DNA from 2 places in the Zhengella sedimenti genome. Region 1 is predicted to be linked to the other one. Evidence: predicted binding sites of a transcription regulator. Region 1 holds the regulator's gene; the other holds the start of a gene.
The links. The regulator PhoB, encoded in region 1, activates phosphate uptake and scavenging genes when phosphate is short. The targets are predictions, from matches to a motif close to TGTCATNNANCTGTCAT.
Positions count from the first base shown of each region.

Region 1 (7,127 bases):
CACAGATACTGGCGCTGTCCGGACCCGGCTTCACGCTGGATGGCGAACCTGTCGCCGAAGGAGAACTGGCGGCTGCACTGGCCGCCGATCCGGACCGCCCCCTCATCGTCTCCGCCGGCCCGGACGCGCCCTACCAGGCGCTGGTCACCGCGCTCGATGCCGCGGCAAGGGCGGGTCGGACGAAGGTTGCCACCCGCGCCGGGACCGGCACGGACGGGGAGACGGCCCGATGAAGCGCCTGCGCCTTGACCTGCCGCCAGCGCCGCAGGCCGACCCCACCCTGCCGCTGATCAACATCGTCTTCCTGCTGCTGATCTTCGTCATGCTGTCCGGCGTGATCCGCGCAACCGACCCGCTGCCGATTGAGCCGGCATCCGCGCCCGCCATCCCCTCCGGAACACCGGCACCGGCACGCACGCTCTATGTCGCCGCCGACGGGCGCATGGCCTGGAACGGCCTTGAGGGCGATGCCGCGCTCGACGGACTGGCCGCCGCCTTCGTGGCCGAAGACTGGGAGCGCGCCTGGTTGAAGGCAGACCGCAATGCCGGCGCCGCGTCCGTCGTGCAGGTGACGGAAAGACTGCGCGCCGGCGGCGTGACCACCCTGACGATGATCGTGGAGGCCAGGCCATGAAGACCCTGCGCACCGCTCTGGCCATCCTGCTGTCGCTCGGCCTCCATGCAGCCCTCGCCGCCGTTGTCGCCAACGGGATCGCCGGCGGTGGCGATGCCGGCGAGGCCGGCGATGTGGCGGTGACCGTCACGCTCATCGAAGCGCCGGGCGAGGATGGTGACGATACCGCGCCGGAGCAAACCGTGCCGCAGACCGATGCCATCCCGGAAAAGATCTCGCATGCGGCCGCGATGACGCCTTCCGCCATTGCGCTGCCCGTGCCTGTATTTCCGGACGCACCGCCTCTCGTGGCGCTTGAGGCAAGCGACATCGCCGTCGCCCTGCCCCGCATCGGCATGCCCGCCATCGCCCCGGCAATTCCCGAACCGCCGCAAAGCGAAAGCTGGGCCGACCTGCCTGAGACCGTCGCCGTTCTGCCGGCGCCGCGCCCGGACATCAGGCCGGCCCCCGCGCCGCCGCCCCCGAAGGCGGCCAGACCCGCACGGCCGGAGAAGAAAGCACAGGGCGCCATCGAAAGACGGCAGGAGCGGAAGGCGGGCGCGGGCAAGGCAACCGGCAGGGACACCACCACCCGGCAAGGGGCACGGGGCCAGGGCGCAGCCCCGTCACGCGCGCAATTGCGCAAGGCCATGGCGAGCTATGGCCAGCGCGTGAACAGCCATGTCGCCCGGCGCAAGCCGCGGGGTGCGGGCGGGCGCGGCACCGTCGGCCTCAGCCTTCGCATCGCCCGTTCTGGTGCGCTTCTCGGTGCCAGCGTCAGTTCCAGTTCCGGCGACCCGTCGCTCGACAAAAGGGCGCTCCAGGCCGCGCGTGGCGCCGCCCCCTATCCGCGCCCGCCAGACGAAGTGCCGGGGCAAAGCCTGGCCTTGCGCATAAGGCTGAGCTTCAGGTGACGGCCGGAGGAAGGGGCAGTCGCGATGGCCCCGCCCCTGTCACTCACTTTTCTTGGATGGCGTAGCCTGCGCCCCGGATCGTGCGGATCACATCGGGCATGTTGCCGATATTGACGGCCTTGCGCAGCCGGCCGATATGCACGTCCACCGTGCGCTCGTCGATATAGATCGTCTCGCCCCAGACATTGTCCAGAAGCTGCCCGCGCGAGAACACCCGGCCGGGATGCTGCATCAGGTATTCCAGCAAACGGAACTCCGTCGGGCCCAGCTTGACCTCACGGCGGGACCGGAAGACGCGGTGGGTTTCCCGGTCCAGCACGATATCGCCGACCGTCAGCGTGCCGGACAGCATTTCCGGCTTGGCCCGTCGCATCAGCGCACGCACCCGCGCCAGGAATTCGGGCGTCGAGAACGGCTTGACGAGATAGTCGTCGGCGCCTGTGGAAAGCCCGCGAACCCGGTCGCTTTCCTCGCCGCGCGCGGTGAGCATGATCACGGGAAGGCGTTCGGTCTCGGGCCGCAGGCGCAGGCGCCGGCACAACTCGATGCCGGAGACGCCGGGCAGCATCCAGTCTAGCACGAGAAGATCGGGCACGTTCTCGCGCAGGCGCAGTTCCGCCTCGTCGCCGCGGTTGACCACCTCGACCGCGTAGCCCTCGGCCTCGAGATTGTACTGGAGCAGGACGCCCAGCGGTTCCTCGTCCTCGACAACAAGAATGCGCGGTGTTGCCATCTGCCAGTATCCGGTTTCAGCCGATGCCTTCGGCGACATTGTCCACCTTCGGCCGCGCCATCGGCAACTGGTCGCCGGTGATCATGTAGTAGGCGTTCTCGGCGATATTGGTGACATGATCGCCGATGCGCTCGATGTTCTTGGCGCAAAACAGCAGGTGCGTGCAGGACGAGATCTTGCGCGGGTCCTCCATCATGTAGGTCAGCAATTCGCGGAACACCGACGTATAGGCCATGTCGATCTGTTCGTCGCGATTGCGGATCTCCTCGATTTCGTCCGCGCGGCGCCCGACATAGACCTCGACGATTGCCTTGACCTGGTCGCGGGCCAGTCCGGCCATCTTCTCGATGCCGAAATTGGGTTCGCGCATCACCACCATTTCGCCGATGGAGCCCACGCGCTTGCAGGTGCTCTTGGCCAGGTCGCCGATGCGCTCCAGGTCGCCGGCCATGCGCATGGCGCCAACGGCGAAGCGCAGGTCCTGCCCCATGGGCTGGCGCTTGCCGATGAGCATGACGGCGCGGTCGTCGAGATCGCGCTGCATCTGGTCCATCAACCGGTCTTCGGAGATCACCCGCTGCGCCAGGGCCACGTCGCCGGTCAGCAGCGCGCGCGTGGCCATGTCCACCATCTCGGCGGCCCGCTCGCCCATCGTGCGGATCATCGTGTCCATCGCGTCCAGTTCCTCGTCGAACGAGGTGACGGTATGCTCGCCCATGGCGCAGTCTCCCGGATTGGTAAGGCTCAGCCGAAGCGGCCGGTAATGTAGTCTTGGGTGCGCTTGTCGTCGGGGCTGGTGAACATCTTGTCCGTCGCCCCTTCCTCGACGAGGATTCCCAGGTGGAACATCGCCGTGCGTTGCGAGACGCGCGCGGCCTGCTGCATGGAATGGGTCACGATGACGATCGTGTAGTTTTCCTTCAGCTCGTCGATCAGTTCCTCGACCTTTGCGGTGGCGATCGGGTCGAGCGCCGAGCAGGGTTCGTCCATCAGGATGACTTCCGGCGAGACCGCGATGGCGCGCGCGATGCACAGGCGCTGCTGCTGGCCGCCTGAAAGGCCCGTGCCCGGCTCGTCGAGACGGTCCTTGACCTCCTCGAAGAGACCCGCCTTCTGCAGGCTGGTCACGACGATCTCCTCCAGGTCGGCCTTGGACCGCGCCAGGCCGTGGATGCGCGGGCCATAGGCGATGTTCTCGCGGATCGACTTCGGGAACGGATTGGGCTTCTGGAACACCATGCCCACCCGGGCGCGCAGCTCCACCACGTCGATGGACTTGTCGTAGATGTCCTTGCCGTCCAGCGTGATCCTGCCCGTGACGCGGCAGATGTCGATCGTGTCGTTCATGCGGTTGAGGCAGCGCAGGAAGGTGGACTTGCCGCAACCCGAAGGACCGATCAACGCCGTCACCTGGTTTGCCCGGATGTCGAGATCGACATCATAGAGCGCCTGTTTCTCGCCATAGAAGACGCTGACTTTCTCGCCGCGCATCTTGAGCGGGTGGGTTTCGTTCTGCGGCATGGTCTTGAGTGCTTCTTCAATCTTTGTTTCGGTACGCATGTTCATCTCGGCGCTCCGTTTTCGACCGGTCACCAGCGCCGCTCGAAGCGTCGGCGAAGTATGATGGCGGTAATGTTCATGATCGCAAGGAAAACCAGCAGGATGATGATCCCGCCCCAGGCGCGTTCATAGAAGGCCGGATCCGCGCGCTTGGCCCATTCGAAGATCTGGGCGGGCATGGCGGAGTTCGGGTCGAGGAAGCCTGACACCACGCCGTCGGGGTAGTTCGAGGCGATGAAACCGACCATCCCGATGAGCAGCAGCGGCGCGGTTTCGCCAAGCGCCTGCGCCAGGCCGATGATCGTGCCCGTCAGGATACCCGGCATGGCCAGCGGCAGCACATGGTGGAAGACCGACTGCATCTTCGACGCCCCGATGCCCAGTGCCGCCTCGCGTATGGATGGCGGTACGGCCTTCAGCGATGCCCGTGTCGAGATGATGATCGTCGGCAGCGTCATCAGGGTCAGCACCAGCCCGCCGACCAGCGGCGCGGACTGCGGCAGATGCGCGAACTGGATGAATGCCGCCAGCCCCAGGATACCGAACACGATGGAGGGAACCGCCGCCAGATTGGCGATGTTCACCTCGATCAGGTCCGTGAAACGGTTTTGCGGCGCGAATTCCTCCAGGTAGATGGAGGCCGCGACCCCGATCGGCAAAGCGAGGAACAGCACCACCAGCATCATGAACAGCGAACCGAGCATGGAGACGCCGATGCCGGCCTGTTCGGGCCGCGAATCGGAGGCATCGGCGCCGGTAATGAAGTCCCAGTTGAAATGCTTCACCACCATGCCGTCTTCGCGCATCTGGTCGACCAGATCCAGATGTTCGGCATCGAGGTTCTTGTCCTGCGCCAGCGCTTCACGGGTGACGCGGCCTTTCAGATAGCCGTCGACGCGCGAGGAGGCGAGAAACTCGAAATCCAGCGTCTTGCCGATGTCTGCCTCGTTGGCCAGTACATGTTCGCGCAGCGTCGCCGGCGCGCCCGAGGACAGGATATCGCCGATCTTGCCCGGATCGGTGAATTCGGTCTTGTAGCCGCGCTCGGCGACCTTGGCGGCGAGCGCATCTTCGATCATGGCGCGATACTTGGAGGTCTTGACCACCGATGCCTCGGCCGCCGCCACCTGCTCGGCATTGAGCGGGATCGAAATCTTGACGAAGGTCTGCTGGAAGGCGCCCACGCCATTGGTCAGGATCGCGTAGAGCAGCGCGACCAGGAAGAACAGGCCGATGGCGATGGCGGCCATGCCATAGGCCTTGAACCGGGTTTCCGCGGCATTGCGGGACCGTGTCCGTCTCGCCGTCTCTTCGGCGCTCGGACGCCCGGCGGGCAGAAGGCTGGTCGTGACGTCGGTCATTCGTACTGTTCCCGGTACTTGCGCACGATGTAGAGCGCGAGGATGTTGAGCCCGAGCGTGATGACGAAGAGCGTCATGCCCAGCGCGAAGGCGACGAGCGCCTCGGGCGAGGCGAAGTCGGCGTCGCCGGTCAACTGGCTGACGATCTTCGCCGTGACGGTGGTCATCGCCTCGAACGGGTTGAGCGACAGCTTGGCCGCGGCGCCCGCACCCAGGACGACGATCATCGTCTCGCCGATGGCACGCGAGGCGGCCAGCAGGATGGCGCCGACAATGCCCGGCAGCGCGGCCGGCAGGATGACCTGCTTGACCGTCTCCGAATGGGTCGCGCCCAGCGCCAGCGAGCCGTCGCGCATGGCCTGCGGCACCGCGTTGATGATGTCGTCCGACAGCGAGGAGACGAACGGGATCAGCATGATGCCCATGACGAGGCCGGCCGTCATCACGGCGGTGCCCGACTGCATCCAGCCGACGGTGCTGTCGCCGAACATGTCCACCAGCAGCGGGCCGACCGTCAGCAGAGCGAACAGGCCGTAGACGATGGTGGGAATGCCGGCCAGCACCTCGAGCAGCGGCTTGGCGTAATTGCGGACCGTCGGGCCGGCATATTCGGCCAGGTAGATCGCCGCCATCAGGCCGATCGGCACGGCGACCACCAGCGCGATCAGCGAGATGTAGAACGTGCCCCACAGCAGCGGCAGGATACCCAGTTCCGAGCCGCCGCCGAAACTCGGGCTCCAGACGGTGCCGAAGAAGAAGTCCGACGCCGGATGGAGCCGGAAGAATTCCATCGTGTTGAAGATCAGCGACAGCACGATGCCGATGGTCGTCAGGATGGCAATGGAGGCCGCCGAAACGAGCAGGACCTTCACGAAGCTCTCGACCGAGTTGCGGGCCCGGAAACGCGGCGCGATGCGGGTCCATGCGAGCGCGAACCCGCCCATCGCCAGCAGGACCGTGACGATGGCAAGTGCGGTCGTGCCCGTCGCGCTCAGCGCACGGTAATGCTGCGCAGCCTTCAGGATGGCCGGCTCCACGTTCGAAGCCAGGGCCACGCCGACTTCGGCGAGGCGCTCGCGGACATCGGTGAATTCGGTGCGAAGGGAAGCGGCCTGCTCCTCGGTCATAGCGCCGGCCGCCACGGCTGTGTCGAGGCCGTCCGCCACGCGCTGGACGTCGCTCATGACGATTCCGAGAGAGGCACCCTGCGGAATGGCTTCCGCCGGAATTAGCGACGAAACGGCATTCTGGATGACCAGCGGCTGGACCAGCAGCCAGACCACCATGACAAGGAGAGCGGGCACTGTCGCGAAAAGGAAGACGTTGATGCCATGATATCCCGGCACGGAATGCATCTGCCGGATGTCGCCGCCCGCCGATGCGAGCGCGCGCGTCCGGCCGGCGAAATAGCCGGCGACCGCAAGCGCGATCACGAATGCAAGGACCCAGAGTATCGTCATGGCCACGCCGCCCCGTCTGTCTCCGGCTCTGCCGGATATGGAATGGGAGGGCGGCGGCGCCGCCCTCCTTTTGTCCCGGCTCCCGGAAGGGAGCCGCCGGACCGCATTACATGCTGAGCGTCGCCTCGTCGGCAACGGCCTTCTGCGTCGCGCCCAGTTCCGGATCGGCGACCAGGCCGTAATTGGCCAGCGGACCCTTCGGGCCGGCGATTTCCTCGGAGACGAAGAACTCGGCGAATTCCTTCAGGCCCGGGATCACGCCGATATGCGCCTTCTTGATGTAGAAGAACAGCGGGCGGGAAACCGGGTATTCGCCCGAAGCGATCGTCTCGGTGGACGGGGCGACGCCCGACATCGTGGCGACCTTCAGCTTGTCGGTGTTGTTTTCGTAGAACGCCAGTCCGAACACGCCGATGCCGTCCTTGTTGGCGTCGATGCGGGCCAGCGTCTCGGTGTAGTCACCGTCGATGTCGACCGACTTGCCGT
Region 1 covers NZ_JBKFFP010000001.1:958,547-965,673, reverse strand. The annotation lists gene ACLB6G_RS04770 (ExbD/TolR family protein) at 1-233, shown strand, start outside; gene ACLB6G_RS04765 (ExbD/TolR family protein) at 230-634, shown strand; gene ACLB6G_RS04760 (energy transducer TonB family protein) at 631-1,527, shown strand; gene phoB (phosphate regulon transcriptional regulator PhoB) at 1,571-2,260, opposite strand; gene phoU (phosphate signaling complex protein PhoU) at 2,277-2,978, opposite strand; gene pstB (phosphate ABC transporter ATP-binding protein PstB) at 3,005-3,781, opposite strand; gene pstA (phosphate ABC transporter permease PstA) at 3,850-5,181, opposite strand; gene pstC (phosphate ABC transporter permease subunit PstC) at 5,178-6,641, opposite strand; gene ACLB6G_RS04730 (substrate-binding domain-containing protein) at 6,748-7,127, opposite strand, start outside.

Region 2 (7,127 bases), 410 kb from region 1:
ACGGCATCAAGGCGCTCGGCGGCGATCCGCAGAAGATCAACCCGCTCGTTCCCGTCGATCTCGTCATCGACCACTCGGTCATCGTCGACGAATTCGGCAACCCGAATGCCTTCGCCCGCAATGTCGAACTTGAATACCAGCGCAACGGCGAGCGCTACCGCTTCCTCAAGTGGGGCCAGCAGGCCTTCAAGAACTTCCGCGTCGTGCCCCCCGGCACCGGCATCTGCCACCAGGTGAACCTCGAATATCTCGGCCAGACGGTCTGGACGAAGGACGAGGACGGCGCCACCGTCGCCTATCCCGATACCTGCGTGGGCACCGATTCGCACACCACCATGATCAACGGCCTCGGCGTTCTGGGGTGGGGCGTGGGCGGCATCGAGGCGGAAGCGGCCATGCTCGGCCAGCCGGTCTCCATGCTCCTGCCCGAGGTCATCGGCTTCAAGCTGACCGGCAGGCTGAAGGAAGGCGTCACCGCCACCGACCTGGTTCTCACCGTCGTGCAGATGCTGCGCAAGAAGGGCGTGGTCGGCAAGTTTGTCGAGTTCTTCGGCGACGGCCTCGATCACCTGACGCTGGCGGATGCCGCGACCATCGCCAACATGGGCCCGGAATACGGCGCCACCTGCGGCTTCTTCCCGGTCGATTCGGAAACGCTGAACTACCTGACCATGACCGGCCGCACGCAGGACCGCATCGCGCTGGTCGAGGCCTATTCGAAGGCCCAGGGCATGTTCCGCGAGACAGGTTCCTCCGACCCCGTCTTCACCGACACGCTGGAACTGGATCTCGGCGACGTCGTGCCGTCCATGGCCGGTCCGAAGCGCCCGGAAGGCCGCATCGCGCTGGAAAAGATCGGCGAGGGCTTCCGTCAGGCCTTCACCGCCGAGTACAAGAAGGATGCCGGCGAGATCGACCGCCGCTACGATGTCGAGGGCGAGGACTATGACCTCGGCCATGGCGACGTGGCCATCGCCGCCATCACGTCCTGCACCAACACGTCAAACCCCTCGGTGCTGATCGGCGCCGGCCTTCTGGCGCGCAATGCCAACCGGCTCGGCCTCAAGCAGAAGCCCTGGGTCAAGACCTCGCTGGCGCCGGGCTCGCAGGTCGTCGGCGAGTACCTGGAAAAGTCCGGCCTGCAGGCCGAACTCGACAAGATCGGCTTCAACCTGGTCGGCTTCGGCTGCACCACCTGCATCGGCAATTCAGGTCCGCTGCCGGCGCCGATCTCCAAGACGATCAACGACAAGGGCCTGATCGCCGCCGGCGTGCTGTCGGGCAACCGCAACTTCGAGGGCCGCATTTCGCCCGACGTGCAGGCCAACTACCTGGCCTCGCCGCCGCTGGTCGTGGCCTATGCGCTGGCCGGGACGGTGAACATCGACCTGACGAGCGAGCCGATCGGCCAGGACAAGGACGGCAAGGACGTGTTCCTCAAGGACATCTGGCCGACCAACCAGGAGATCCAGGAGTTCATCCACAAGCACGTCACGCGCGAACTGTTCGAATCCAAGTATGCCGACGTGTTCAAGGGCGACGACAACTGGCAGGCCGTACAGGCGCCTTCCGGCGAAACCTATGCCTGGGACGACGCCTCCACCTATGTGCAGAACCCGCCCTATTTCGCCGGCATGGCGAAGGCGGCCGGGCAGGTGTCCGACATCAAGGGCGCGCGCATCCTCGGGCTGTTCGGCGACAAGATCACCACCGACCACATCTCCCCGGCCGGTTCGATCAAGGCGCAGTCGCCGGCCGGACAGTACCTGCTGGACAATGGCGTCAATGTCGCCGACTTCAACCAGTACGGCACGCGGCGCGGCAACCATGAAGTGATGATGCGCGGCACCTTCGCCAATATCCGCATCCGCAACTTCATGCTGGGCGAGAACGGCCGCGAGGGCGGCTACACGATCCACTATCCGTCCAAGGAAGAACTGTCGATCTATGACGCCGCGATGCGCTACCGCACGGAGGGCGTGCCGCTGGTCGTCTTCGCCGGCGGCGAATACGGCAACGGTTCGTCGCGCGACTGGGCTGCCAAGGGCACCAACCTGCTGGGCGTGCGCGCCGTCATTGCCGAGAGCTACGAGCGCATCCACCGCTCCAACCTCGTCGGCATGGGCGTCATTCCCTTCGTCTTCACCGGTGGCGACACCTGGAAGTCGCTGGGCCTGAAGGGCGATGAAACCGTGTCCATCGAGGGCCTCGAGGGGATCAAGCCGCGCCAGACCGTGCCGGCCACCATCACCTTCGCCGACGGTTCGACGAAGACGATCGAACTGCTTTGCCGGATCGATACGCTCGACGAACTCGACTACTACAAGAATGGCGGCATCCTGCAGTATGTGCTGCGGGACCTGGCGGCCTGAGGGCCGGAAGCGCCATCCACAGCCTGTGAAATGCAAGCCGCCGGGGAGCCAACCCCGGCGGCTTTTTCATGCCGGTGGTGTGGTCCGGCACGAAAACTCGCGCGAAAGTGAGTTTTCATTGATCAATGCGGGGACTATGTCCGTCACAGGTCATGTTTTCGCAACCACGTTTCACAGGGGAGGCCCGGGGCACCGTGAGAAGGTTCTTTCTGTCACTGCTGTTCGCTGCCGCCTCGGCCGTGCCTGCCTGGGCAGGGGAAAAGCCCGTGGCCGTGGTCGAACTCTTCACCAGCCAGGGATGCTCGTCCTGCCCGGCGGCCGACGCGTTCCTGGGTGAACTGGCCCGGCGCGAGGGCGTCATCGCGCTCGCCTGGCACGTGGACTACTGGGACTATCTCGGCTGGAAGGACACGCTGGGCGATCCTGGCAACACGGCACGACAGGAAGCCTATCGCCGTGCGCTTGGAAACATGTCGAAATACACGCCGCAGATGGTGATCAACGGTCATCATGACGTAGTCGGGTCGCATCGCGGCGAGGTGGAGGAAAAGATCGCGCAGTCGACCGGCGGCCTGCCGGTTCCGGTGTCGCTGTCGCGGACCGACGGATCGATCCTCATCCGCGTCGGCGAAAGCAGCGCCGGCGGCAAGGCGAATGTGCTGCTGGTCTGCTACGGGCCGCCGCGCACCGTTTCCGTGCGCAAGGGCGAGAACAGCGGACGCGACATCACCTACTGGAACGCGGTGAGCGGATGGCAGACCGCGGGCATGTGGCATGGCGATGCTATGCGCGTCGAATTGCCCATGTCCTCGCTGTCCATCGAGGCCGGCGGCGGATGTGCCGCGCTGGTGCAGGAAATGGCGGGCGGGACCGGTCCGGGTCCCATTCTCGGCGCGGCATCGATCGGCTTCGGCTCGACGGCAGCATTGCGCGCGGAAAAATAGGCTCCGGCAAAGGGCAGAATGAACTGCCCGGAGGCGGGGTGTTGCCGAGGTTGGTCCGGCCAAACCGCGACCGTGGGCGGGGGGCTTGGGGGTTACAGCCGCGATCGGACCGGACCGTCTCAGGCAACGGATACAGCGTCGGTTTCGTTTGCGGCCGCAGCTTGGCGGGAACGCGGCGAAAACATGGCTGGCCTTTCACGTTTGTCGACCGGATTGTTTCAGTAGTTCATAATATAACCTGATCAGACACGCTGCAGCCGTGATCGCTGCGGCTTGCAATTGCGCATGCGAAACGGCAGGCTGTCATGAAAGTGACAAGAAGGAGCCGTCATGGACAATCAGGGCGCGGGCGGAGGTTCCTCCGAAGCATCCAATCTGGTGGCGCTGCATGACATCCGGCGGCAGCGCCACCCGCAAACGGTGACCTTTCATCGCACCGAACTGTCCCGGATCCTGAATATCTACAGTTTCATGGTGGCGGCCAACGAATGGCGGGATTACGCCATCGATCACCTGCCCGACCGCGCCGTCTTCTCCGTCTTCAAGCGCTCCAGCGAAGCACCGCTTTTCCAGATCATCAAGGAGCCGAAACGCGCGGCCCGACAGGGCGCGTGGTCCGTGGTCAATGCCGCCGGTGTCACGCTCAAGCGCGGCCACGAACTCGAAAGGGTGCTGGCGGTGTTCGACAAGCCGCTGAAACTGGTCAAGGGCTGAGTATCCGGGGCTTGCGCCCCCGGTCAGCCGGGCGGGGTGGAACGACCGCCATTGAGGGCAAGCTGCATGAGCGCGGTATCCAGCCACCGCCCGTGCTTGAAGCCCGAGCCGGAAATCAGGCCGCATGGCGAAAAGCCGAGCGCCTGATGCAGCGCGATGGATGCGCGGTTGCGTTCGGCATCGCCAATGACGGCGAGGATCTGGCGGTAGCCGTCTCTGCGGCACGCTTCGATGAGCGCGGCAAGGAGCGCCCGGCCGACGCCCTGTCCCTTGGATTCCGGCGCGACATAGATCGAATCCTCGACCATGAACCGGTAGGCGGGACGCGGGCGGAACGCGCCGGCATAGGCATAGCCCAGCACGGTGCCGTCTCCGTCCTCGGCTGTCAGCCAGGGATAGCCGTCATCCCGGACCGTTTCGTAGCGCCTCGTCATTTCCGCCAGATCGGGCGGGTCGATCTCGTAGGATGCCGTGCCATGCAGGACGGCGTCGGCATAGATCGCCTGGAAAGCGGGAAGGTCGGCGGCAACGGCTGGTCTGAGGGTCGGCATGTTTCAGGTCCGCTTGGATGACAAACGGAAGCTCTGCCAGCACCGGACCGAAAAGAAAAGGGCGGCCTGAAAGCCGCCCTCCGGTTTCCGGATCACATCCAGCGCGGGTTCACTCGCGGTTGCCGAGGAACTGGAGCAGGAACATGAACAGGTTGAGGAAGTCGAGATAGAGGCGCAGCGCACCCATGATCGCCTTGCGTCCGGCCACCAGGGCACCGTCGCCCTCGTAGTACATCTCCTTGATCTGTTGCGTGTCATAGGCGGTCAGGCCGGAAAACACGAGTACGCCGATCACCGAAATGGCGAACTGCAGCGCTGACGAGCCAAGGAAAATGTTCACCACCGAGGCGATGATGATGCCGAACAGGCCCATGATCAGGAAGGAGCCCATGCCCGACAGGTCACGCTTCGTGGTGTAACCGTAGAGCGACAGGGCGCCGAAGGCCGAGGCGGTGATGAAGAAGGTGCGAACGATCGAGGTCTGCGTATAGACGAGGAAGATCGTCGACAGCGACAGCCCGACAAGCGCCGCATAGACCCAGAAGGTGGTCTGTGCCGCCGCCACGCTCATCTTGTGAATGCGGAACGACAGGAAGAACACCATGCCGAGCGGCGCCAGGATGAGCACCCACTTCAGCGGGCTGGCGAACATGAGCTGTCCGAACTGGGTCAGCTGTCCGTCCTGCACCGCGAAATTGAAGCCGCCCCACGCCGCCAGGCCGGTGATCGCCAGGCCGAGCGCCATGAGGTTGTAGACCTTGAGCATGTAGGAGCGGAGCCCCTCATCAATGGAGGCGTCGGCATGGGTCTGCACGCCGGATCGCATCTGGTAATTGCGAAGATCAGCCATGAAAGTCCTCTTTGCTACTGTTCCGTCGGGTGTCGGGAGGAGCGTACCATGCCCAAGCCCCCAGGCGCCGCTGGCGGAACTCCAGCATGCCTGCGTTCAATATGTGACGTCCCGTGCGCCCAAACAAGACCTGCCAGGGCGCGGGCGGGAACAAACATGCGTGAATTGCTTCCCGACGGTTGCAAACGGGGCATTAACCTTGATTTTCCGTAACCTACAGGGTCCGGAGCACAGGAGCGGCCTTGTGTCCCAGGACCCGCCAGGTTCCGATCAGGCCGAAGCCCACGGTGAGGACCAGCGCCACGGCGAGGGTGGTCACCGCGACGTCGGGCAGGAAGGACGATTGCAGGTTCATGATCTGCGAGACGACCGCCCAGGCCGCAAAACCGCCCGCGGCAAGTGCAAAGGTCGCCGTGGCAAGCCCGATCAAGGCGTATTCGAGGCTGAAGGCGCCGATCAGGTCGCGCCGCGTGGCGCCGAGCATCTTCAGCACGACGGCGTCATGCACGCGCGCCCGGTTGGACGCGGCCAGCGCACCGGAAAGGACGAGCACCGAGGCTATGAGGGCAACCGATGCCGCGGCGCGGATGGCGAGCGCCAGCTGGCCAACGACCCGGTCGACCACGTCCAGCGCATCCTTCACCCGAACCGTCGTGACGGACGGGAAGGCGCGCGTCACCGCGTTGAGGAGGCGCGCCTCTTCGGCCGGGCCGGCCTGCGCATCGGTCAGGGTGGCCAGCCAGGCATGGGGAGCGCCGGCCAGCGTGTTGGGCGAGAAGACCATGACGAAATTGATGCCGAGCGATTCCCAGGCCACTTCACGGAGGTTGGCGATGCGGGCGGTCACGTTGCGGCCCAGCACGTTGACGGTGACCGTGTCGCCCGTCTTCAGCCCGATCTCGCCTGCCTCCTCGGCGGAAAACGATACCAGCGGTTCGCCGGAATAGTCCTCCGGCCACCATTCGCCTTCAACGAGCCGCGAGTTCTCGGGCACGCGCTGCGAATAGGTCAGGCCCCGGTCGCCACGCAGCACCCAGGCACCCTCCGGCGGCACGTCGATCTTCGTGACGTCCTCGCCATTGAGGGCGATGATGCGGCCGCGCAGCATGGGAACACGCACCAGCTTGCCCTCCGATTCGCTCTCGATGAGATCGGCGAAACGGTCGACCTCGCCGCTCTGGATGTCGACGAAGAAGAAGTTCGGCGCGCGTTCGGGCAGCGAACCGGTGATCTGGTTGCGCAGGTTGCCGTCGATCAGGGCAAGCGACACGAGAAGCGTGAGGCCGAGCCCGAGCGACAGCACGACCGAAGGCGTCAGCGCGCCCGGCCGGTGAATATTGCCGATGGCGAGCCGGAGCGGGGTGGAGCGGACAACCGGCGCCTTGCGCGCCAGAGCCTGGACGCCCACCGCCACGGCGCGCAGCACGACGAAGGCGGCGGCGACGGAGGCCAGGAACGATGCGGCCAGCATCCGGCTTTCGGCCGCCCACACGGCAAGCCCGGCAAGCAGTGCGAGCGCCAGGGCTGCCGCGCCGAGATAGGCCGGGCGCGGCCAGCCATGGGCATCGAAACCCATTTCACGAAAGAGCGCGGTGGCGGGCACGTCGCGGGCACGTCCGAGCGGGATGAGCGCGAAGGCCACCGTCACCAGGAACCCGAACAGCGCCGCCATGGCGAGCGCGCCGGGATAGAGCCC
Region 2 covers NZ_JBKFFP010000001.1:547,653-554,779, forward strand. The annotation lists gene acnA (aconitate hydratase AcnA) at 1-2,372, shown strand, start outside; gene ACLB6G_RS02790 (DUF1223 domain-containing protein) at 2,567-3,316, shown strand; gene ACLB6G_RS02795 (DUF2794 domain-containing protein) at 3,647-4,030, shown strand; gene ACLB6G_RS02800 (GNAT family N-acetyltransferase) at 4,054-4,581, opposite strand; gene ACLB6G_RS02805 (Bax inhibitor-1/YccA family protein) at 4,691-5,431, opposite strand; gene ACLB6G_RS02810 (ABC transporter permease) at 5,646-7,127, opposite strand, start outside.
Region 2: ACLB6G_RS02795 (DUF2794 domain-containing protein) is a predicted target of PhoB. The motif match lies at 3,618-3,634, and genes of this name have one in related genera.